2 regions of the Komagataeibacter saccharivorans genome follow, and region 2 is predicted to be linked to the other one. Evidence: riboswitches for the same ligand, from Rfam matches in the RefSeq annotation. Region 2 holds a riboswitch; the other holds the start of a gene.

Region 1 (4,211 bases), 720 kb from region 2:
TGGAAAGCATGCTTGTCGCGACATCCGTCAAGCGGCTTCAGGGGGATCTTGCGGCTGCGATCGTGAGCATCCGCAGGCTGGCGGCGGACATAAACCGCGACCTGCCGGGCATGATCGCCAGCATCCGCACCACATCCACCCATAGCGAGGACGCGGTGCGCAGCATCCGCGCCGCCATGGCCGACATACAGAACCAGTCAGCCCGCACCATCAATGCGATGGACAGGCTGATAACCGCCAATGATCACCAGTTCGCCGCCCGCCATGCGGAGCTGGAGGCCCTGATCGACAATACGCACCACACCATGACACAGGCGCGTGAAGCCCTTGCCAGCCTGCGCGCCCTGACCGACCCGCAATCGCGTGACAGGCTCAATCTTGACGCTACGATGCGCGACATCATGGAAGCCGGTTACGGGCTGCGCGGATTCGCCAATGAAGTCGAAAGTAATCCGCAACTTCTGCTTATGGGACGCAACCAATGAAATCGCGCCAGCCCGCTGTCTCCCCTTCCCGTCTGCATCCGGCCCTGCGGGCGGGTGGCGGCCTGCTGCTTTCGGCCCTCATGCTGTCGGCCTGTTCTTCGGCGCCGGTGCGCTTCTACACGCTGGGGGCGCCCGCCATCGCAACCGGGGCGCTGTCTCCCACCACGACCAGTCAGCCGATTACCGGCGCAACCCCGGTCATCGAGGTCGAGCGCGCCCGCCTGCCGGATTATCTGGACAGTCAGGACATCATGGTCCGCGACGGGCATGAAATCGTGCGTAGCGGGCTGGGCCGGTGGGCCAGCCGACTGTCGGTGGGCGCGACAGACCTGATTACCGCCCGCCTTGCCCAGAAATGGCCGGACATGTTCGTAACCGACCAGCCGCAGCCGGACCGCCCCACATGGCGGCTTCAGCTCAATATCAGCCGCCTTGATGTCAGCCGGGATGGCAAATCCGCGCTCAATGCGGACTGGGCTATCATTCCGGAGGATTCGCGCGCCAACATCCTGCGCAACCGCACCGTCATCGTCACGGACGGCAATACCAGCGGGAACGCCAATATCGCCGGGGTGACGGAAAACCTGCTCAACGAACTGAGCAACCGGATCGAGGCGAGCTGGCCCACCGGGGAAGCCTCCACCCCCGCCGGACATCAGCACGGCCGACACTGATCCATCGGCAACGGGGACGGTTTTCGTGCCCCGAACACGGCTGAAACCTTCCCCCGCACGGGGCATTGGGTGCATAACCTTATGTAACCAAGGGAGGGTTTCCCCCATGCCGCGTGCCTTTTCCATTTCACCGCTTGCAGGCGGGCTTGTCGCATCCATGCTGCTGGCGGCAACCCCGGGCATGGCGCGGGCGGCTGGCGCGCCTGTCATCCTGGCGCAGCATCCCGGCACGGAACTGGACCGTCAGGCCCGCAGGCTGATGGTGGAAGACCTGCATACCGCCACCACACATGGCGAACGCCCGGTGCTGCTGACCGGATCGGGACAACTGTCCGATGACCCGTCGCGCACGGCGCTGTTCGTGCAGGTGCAATCCGTCAGCCTGTGCGGATCGGCGGGCTGTTCCACATCGGTTTACCTGCCCGATGCCCGGCGCAACTGGACACGGGTGCTGGATTCCGTAAGCGGGCCGGTCGTCATAACGCCCCAGACCCATGACGGCATGCACGACCTGCTGGTCGATGGTACGGACCGCTGGGTCTGGAATGGCACGACCTATACGGACACGCAGGCCACCACAGCCCCGTAAGGGTGCATGAGGATCGCCGGGTTTTTCAGGGAAAATGGAGCGGGTGAAGGGAATCGAACCCTCGTATGCAGCTTGGGAAGCTGCCGTTCTACCATTGAACTACACCCGCATGCGGGCTTTCTATACTGCACAAGCATGCCAGATGCAATCACCCCCATGCAGCACGGGCAGCAGTTGACGCACCCGGCCCTGATCCGCAATAAGCATCAATGTCCGGCGCGCCATGTGCCGGGCCCTCGTGATTTGATATGGCCGGCTTGCGGCGAGGTAAAACATACGCGCTAAAGAGGCCTGATCCCGTCGGCAGGGCGCGGGTATCATGGTTTCCACGGTCGTGAACCGCCCTTGCGGGCCTGACTTGGCGCACATGACCCGTGCGCACGGGTCGTGGTCCGCATATCCAGACCACCCTGTTTGCAGGAATTCACATCCGTCATGACTGACCAGCCTGATCCCAGAACCCTCCGCCCGGCAACGCGCCTGATCAATGCGGGCCTTGAGCGCACCCCCTACGGTGAAACCAGCGAGGCGATGTTCCTGACCTCCGGCTTTGTGTACGACAACGCCGAACAGGCGGAAGGCACATTTACCGGCGATGTCTCGCATTACCAGTATTCGCGTTTCGGCAACCCGACCGTATCCAACCTTGAACGCCGCCTGTGCGACCTTGAAGGCGCGGAATCCTGTGTGCTGACCGCCACGGGCATGGGGGCCGTCTCCTCCGCGCTACTGGCGCAGGTGCGTGCCGGTGACCGGGTCGTCGCATCGCGCGCCCTGTTCGGTTCGTGCCACTGGATCGTAGCCGAACTGCTGCCCCGCTACGGTGTGGAGACGGTGTTTGTCGATGGCGGCGATCTGGCCGCATGGAAGGATGCGCTGTCCAGACCCACCAGCGCCGTGCTGCTGGAAAGCCCGTCCAACCCGATGCTGGATGTGCTTGATATCCGCATGATCTGCGATCTCGCCCACAAGGCGGGCGCCATCGTGGTGGTGGATAACGTTTTCGCCACCCCGCTGTACCAGAAGCCGCTGGAACTGGGTGCGGACGTGGTCGTGTATTCATGCACCAAGCATATCGACGGTCAGGGCCGCGTGCTGGGTGGCGCGGTTCTGGGTAATGCCAAGTGGATTGACGAGGTGCTGCGCCCCTTCACCCGCAATACCGGCAACAGCCTGTCCCCCTTCAACGCGTGGGTCATGCTCAAGAGCATCGAGACACTTGCCCTGCGCGTAAACGCCATGACGCAGAATGCGGCAAAGGTGGCCGACTTCCTGGCGGACGCACCGGGCATCGCGCGCGTGTTCTATCCGGGCCGCAAGGATCACCCGCAGTATGAACTGGCGCAAAAGCAGATGTCCGCCGGTTCCACGCTGGTCGCGTTCGAGGTCGAAGGCGGCAAGGAAGAAGCCTTCGCCTTCATGAACGCCCTGCGCGTCATCTCGATTTCCAACAACCTTGGCGATGCGCGCTCCCTTGTCACGCACCCGGCCACGACCACACATATGAAGCTGGCCCCCGAAGAACGTGCCCGCCTTGGCATTACCGATGGCGCGATCCGCTTTTCCGTCGGGCTGGAAGATGCCGACGACCTGATTGACGACCTCAAGCGCGGCATTGCGGCGCTGGCAAACCGCTAACCCCCGAGGAGTTCCCCTCCATGAGCAAGAACAGGCCTTTCCCTCCCCCCGGTGGGGAAGGAGCGGAGTCCCCGCTGGGCGAGACAATGGACAACGCCCCCTGTTTCGAGGCGACGACCGACAATGTGCGCGTGGTGGTCCAGACCTTCTGGCTTGATGACCAGTCGGAACCCGATGAACACCGCTATGTCTGGGCCTACCGCATCCGTATCGAAAATCAGGGTACGGAAACGGTCCAGCTCCTGCGGCGAAGCTGGCGCATCGTGGATGGACAGGGCCGGATCGAGCGGGTGGATGGTGATGGCGTGGTAGGCGAACAGCCGCTTATCGACGCCAGCGCCAGTTTCGAATACATGTCAGGTGCTGCCCTTGAAACGCCCACGGGCTTCATGGGGGGCACTTACCACATGATCTGCCCGGCCAGCCGGCAGCATTTCGATGTCACCATACCCGTGTTCAGTCTGGACAGCCCGCACCACCCGACCATCCTGCACTAGCAAATTCCCCCTCTGCCGCGCATTCCCAAGGGACGCGCCCATGCAACAAGAACCCACATAATGAACGCCATCGATTCCCGCCCCTCCCGCACGGATGCAGAAGAAGCCGTACGCACCCTGCTGCGCTGGGCTGGTGAAGACCCCGACCGCGAAGGCCTGCATGATACACCCGAGCGGGTCATAAAATCATATGACGAATTCTTCTGCGGTTATGCCGAAGACCCCGTCGACCTGCTGCGCCGGACCTTTTCCGAAGTGGAGGATTATGACGAAATGGTCCTGCTGCGCGATATCCGCGTGGAAAGCCATTGCGAACATCATATGGTGC
Region 2 (4,211 bases):
ACACATCCACAATGGCCGGAATGGGCAAGGCCGCGCCACCCCCTTCAAACGTATTGATTATGTAAGCAATGCGCATATTTCTCTCGACTGCCCCTTTCAGGCTGGAGAAGAACATACCGCATTACCCGCCCGCCCATCAGGCGGCGGGGGATTTATCCTGTGACAAAAAGTAAACGATTTCACGGGCCGCGCGCTGGGCAGCAGTTTCGGGGGGCTGAGTATGGAATGTGGCCTGAAAGGCTGCTTCCTGCCGCTGCGCATATACGCGCTGCTGTTCCTGGGCCACCGCCAGCGCATGCGGCAGGTCAGCCACCCGGTCGATCACCTGCCCCATGTTCCAGTGGGCATAGTTGGGATTGCCCTGCCACCGTGCGCCATGGCTGTTGAGCAGGATGCACGGGCGCGGCTGACAGATCCATTCGTAGATCTGGCTGCTGGCATCGCCCAGATAGATGTCCGCCGCAAGCGTGTAGGACATGTCCACTGAATACGGACTGCCGGTATCGATACGGATATGGGGCAGGTTGCGTAAATGCGGGGGGATCAGCCTGCGCAGGCGCATGCGGCGGTGTTCGACCGAAATATGCATCTTCCTGCGAAACAGCATGACATGCGGAGCGAAGATCAGGTTGTATTTATCCTGTCCCGCAAACCATTCCAGCACCTCCATCCCCATATCCCACCACGAGGACAGGACGGGATCGAAATGCGGATTGTATAAAACGGTGGGCCGGTCGTTATCAAAAAAGCGCCTGCGCGTCGCCATATCCACGGTATCGAATTTGGGATACCCCACCACCGCATGATGACCATGGCGGATCAGCCGTTTTTCCAGCATCCGGTCACGTGTCTTGGTACCGGGCAACAGGACCAGATCGAAAAACCGCGTCACGTCCCGAAAGCCGATCGAACGGTCGCCAGCCCCATGGGGAAAATAGATCAGTCTGGTATCCAGCCGGAAATGGCTTTTCAGCAGGGCCGATGTCGTCTCCGGCACCACCAGTGCGTCAAAGCCTGCAAACAGGTCCACATTCTCCCGCAGATTGGCAATCCGGCGGAAGGGCACGACAGCACGGGCGACCACATTGATCGCCTTGGACAACCGGCTTATGTCAATGCGGACATACTTGATGCGGTCCGAACACGCCCCTATTGTCCGGCGTGCGTGAGCTTCCTGCTCGATTGAGGAGGTAATGACCGTTACATCCTGCCCCAGGCGGACAAGCTCGGAAACTATCGGGGCGGTATGGGAAACCTGATGGGTGCAGTCATGATTGAACAGGAACCCGATCCTGAGATTACGTAACGTCATGCCCGGACTTGTGACGTAATTTTACAAAAAAGAACAGGTATGAATCACCTGTCCCGTGCCCGTCACGCTCCCTTTTCTTTCGGAAAATACCATCCGCCGCATGGCATGAAGGGAGCAGCCATCCCTGCCCCCACGGCGTTTTTACTGCCCCCCTTTTATGCAGGCACCTTATCGCGCACGACTGCATCCCGACCGATCGCTGATATGTCAAAGGGCGTGGTCTGGTAAATCTGGTTGATCCAGTTACCCGCCAGCAGATGGGCATGACCACGCCAGCGGTTTATGGGGCGCAGTTCGGGATCGTTGCCGGGGAAGTAATTATACGGCACGGAAACGTCGAGACCCGCCGCCCGATCCCGGAAATATTCATCCGCCAGTGAGGTGGAATCATATTCAAGATGATTGAACATATGCAGCGCATGATGATCCGGGTCATCAAGCAGGCAAAGACCCGTATCCGCACTTTCTGCCAGTATGGTCATGCCACTGTGGGCCGGAATATCGGCCCGCCTTACCTCGGTCCAGCGGGAGACGGGAATGGACAGGTCATCGGCAAACCCGACCAGATAGGGTGAGGATGGAACAAGAATGCGGTGGTCATAGACACCGAACGCCTTTTCCGCCAGCGCATGCTTGGGCATGCCATGGAAATGATGCACCGCCGCCTGCGCAGCCCAGCAGATATTGAAACATCGGTGCACATGGGTCTGGGTCCAGTCAAATATCCGCCGCAGTTCGTCCCAGTATTTCACCTGATGAAAAGGCAGCCGCTCAACCGGCGCACCTGTTATGATGAAGCCGTCAAACCGTTCATCACGCACATCTTCCCATGCCCGATAAAACGATGTCATGTGATCGGCTGGCGTATTGCGCGGCACATGGCTGTTGATGCGTACCAGCGTCAGTTCCACCTGTAACGGCGTCGCCCCGACCAGACGGGCAATCTGCGTCTCGGTACAGATCTTGTTGGGCATGAGGTTCAGCAGGCCGATACGCAGCGGGCGGATATCCTGACGCGTGGCGTCGGTCTCACCCAGTACCATAACGCCCTCAGCCTCTAGCGTGCTGCGGGCGGGAAGATCATCCGGAATTCTGATAGGCATTGCGACGTCGTTCCTCCATTCAGGCAGGGACGACATGGTGGCTTGCTCCGTTTGGTTGCCGGTTCGGCCACATCCTCCCTTTCAGGAGCGCCACCTTGCCCGGAACGGCAGGTTGGCGTTGGGCGTCGCCCCAACTCTTGATGCAGGTGCGATGCTAGGCATTTTCCGCCCCGACGGCAAGCCTTTATGGCGGGACGGAGAACTGCTCCCCTCCTCCCGTAAAAAAACGGCGGTGCCTATATGTCCCCTGCCCTTACCCGCAGGACGTTACATGACAAGGGCACGAAGTCTGGCCTCCCCCCTTACATCACACCATTTCGGCTGCGCACTGGATATGCTGGCGGATGCTGTCAGCAGGCTGCGGCCTGCCAAGCAGGAAGCCCTGCACCTGATTGCAGCCAAGCGCATTAAGCTGCGCCCACTGGTCCTGCGTTTCCACGCCTTCCGCCGTGATCGGAATATCCATGCCATGCGCCAGGTTGATAATGGCCTGTATAATACTGGATGCCCCCTTTTCCGGCAGTTCACGCACAAAGGAGCGGTCAATCTTGATTTTCTGGAACCGGAAGGAACGCAGATAACCCAGCGAGGAATACCCCGTGCCAAAATCATCCAGTACGATGCCACACCCCATCTCACCCAGCTTTTGCAGGATATCACGATTGGTCGCGCTATTCTGGACGAAGATGTTTTCCGTAATCTCGATCTCAAGACGTGCCGGCTCAAGGCCAGCCTGCTGCAACGCGCTTTCAACTATATCCACAAATCGCGGATTACGAAGCTGTATTGGCGAAACATTGACCGCCACCTTCAGGTGTTCCGGCCATGTCGCGGCCTCCCTGCACGCAGCCCGCAGGACCCATTCCCCCAGATCGTGTATCAGGCCGTTTTCCTCAGCCAGACCGATAAACTGGTCCGGGGGTATCATCCCCTGCACGGGATGCTGCCACCGCGTCAGGGCCTCACATGCACAGATCCGGTTCCCCGGCATTGTGTACAGCGGCTGGAAATGAAGGGTCAGTTCGTCATTCGCAATGGCGGCACGCAGTTCGTTACCCAGACGGGCACGGGTCTGGATCTCATCGCGCAGTTCCGCATCGAATAACTGGAAACCATTGCGCCCCAACGATTTGGCGCGATAAAGTGCTATATCTGCATATTGCAGCAATGTTTCTGATGAATCCGCGTCAAACGGATACAGCGCCGCTCCAATACTTGCGCCAATAACGATATGATGGCCGTCAATAATATAAGGCCGCCCCACGGTTTCGACGATTTCGCGCGCCCGACCCTTCAGTTCAGCCTGCGTGGGGACAGCGGGCCAGATAATGGCGAATTCGTCCCCGCCCAGACGGGCGACAAGATCTTCTTCCCGACTGCATGCCCGCAGGCGAGCCGCGACAAGTCGCAACAACGCATCACCCGTCGCATGCCCATACACGTCATTGACCGTCTTGAAGTAATCAAGATCGATACATAGCAATGTTGCATTCAGCCCTTTGCGGCAACCCGCATTCAGACGTGAACTGAACAGGGCACGATTGGCCAGACCGGTCAGCGGGTCGTAATGCGCGAACTGTTCCACCTGATGCTGGGCATTACGCTGTTCCGTCACATCATCCGCAACGCATAATTCCCATCGCGGCGCATCGCTTTCATCCGTAATCATGACCCGCCGGGTGGAAACCACCCGTCTGCGGCCCTGATTGTTGCGCAGTGTCTTTTCGGCCTCTCCCTGCTGGTCCACATCCGGACGGTTAACCAGAAAATGCCCGACTTCATCTTCACAGAATATG

What was found. Region 2 has a riboswitch for S-adenosylmethionine ahead of KSAC_RS04775 (homoserine O-succinyltransferase). Riboswitches for the same ligand answer to the same signal wherever they lie in the genome.
Region 1: linked by a shared signal. The riboswitch ahead of metZ (O-succinylhomoserine sulfhydrylase) and the one ahead of KSAC_RS04775 (homoserine O-succinyltransferase) in region 2 are both predicted to bind S-adenosylmethionine.

Annotation. Positions count from the first base shown of each region.
Region 1 is NZ_CP036404.1:1,770,356-1,774,566, forward strand. It holds gene KSAC_RS08035 (MlaD family protein) at 1-485, shown strand, start outside; gene KSAC_RS08040 (PqiC family protein) at 482-1,159, shown strand; gene KSAC_RS08045 (hypothetical protein) at 1,266-1,748, shown strand; tRNA gene KSAC_RS08050 (tRNA-Gly) at 1,784-1,857, opposite strand; SAM riboswitch at 1,974-2,054, shown strand; gene metZ (O-succinylhomoserine sulfhydrylase) at 2,184-3,386, shown strand; gene apaG (Co2+/Mg2+ efflux protein ApaG) at 3,473-3,883, shown strand; gene folE (GTP cyclohydrolase I FolE) at 3,944-4,211, shown strand, end outside.
Region 2 is NZ_CP036404.1:1,052,460-1,056,670, forward strand. It holds gene KSAC_RS04765 (glycosyltransferase family 4 protein) at 1-76, opposite strand, end outside; gene KSAC_RS04770 (hypothetical protein) at 137-1,312, opposite strand; gene KSAC_RS04775 (homoserine O-succinyltransferase) at 1,468-2,415, opposite strand; SAM-I-IV-variant riboswitch at 2,457-2,564, opposite strand; gene KSAC_RS04780 (putative bifunctional diguanylate cyclase/phosphodiesterase) at 2,723-4,211, opposite strand, start outside.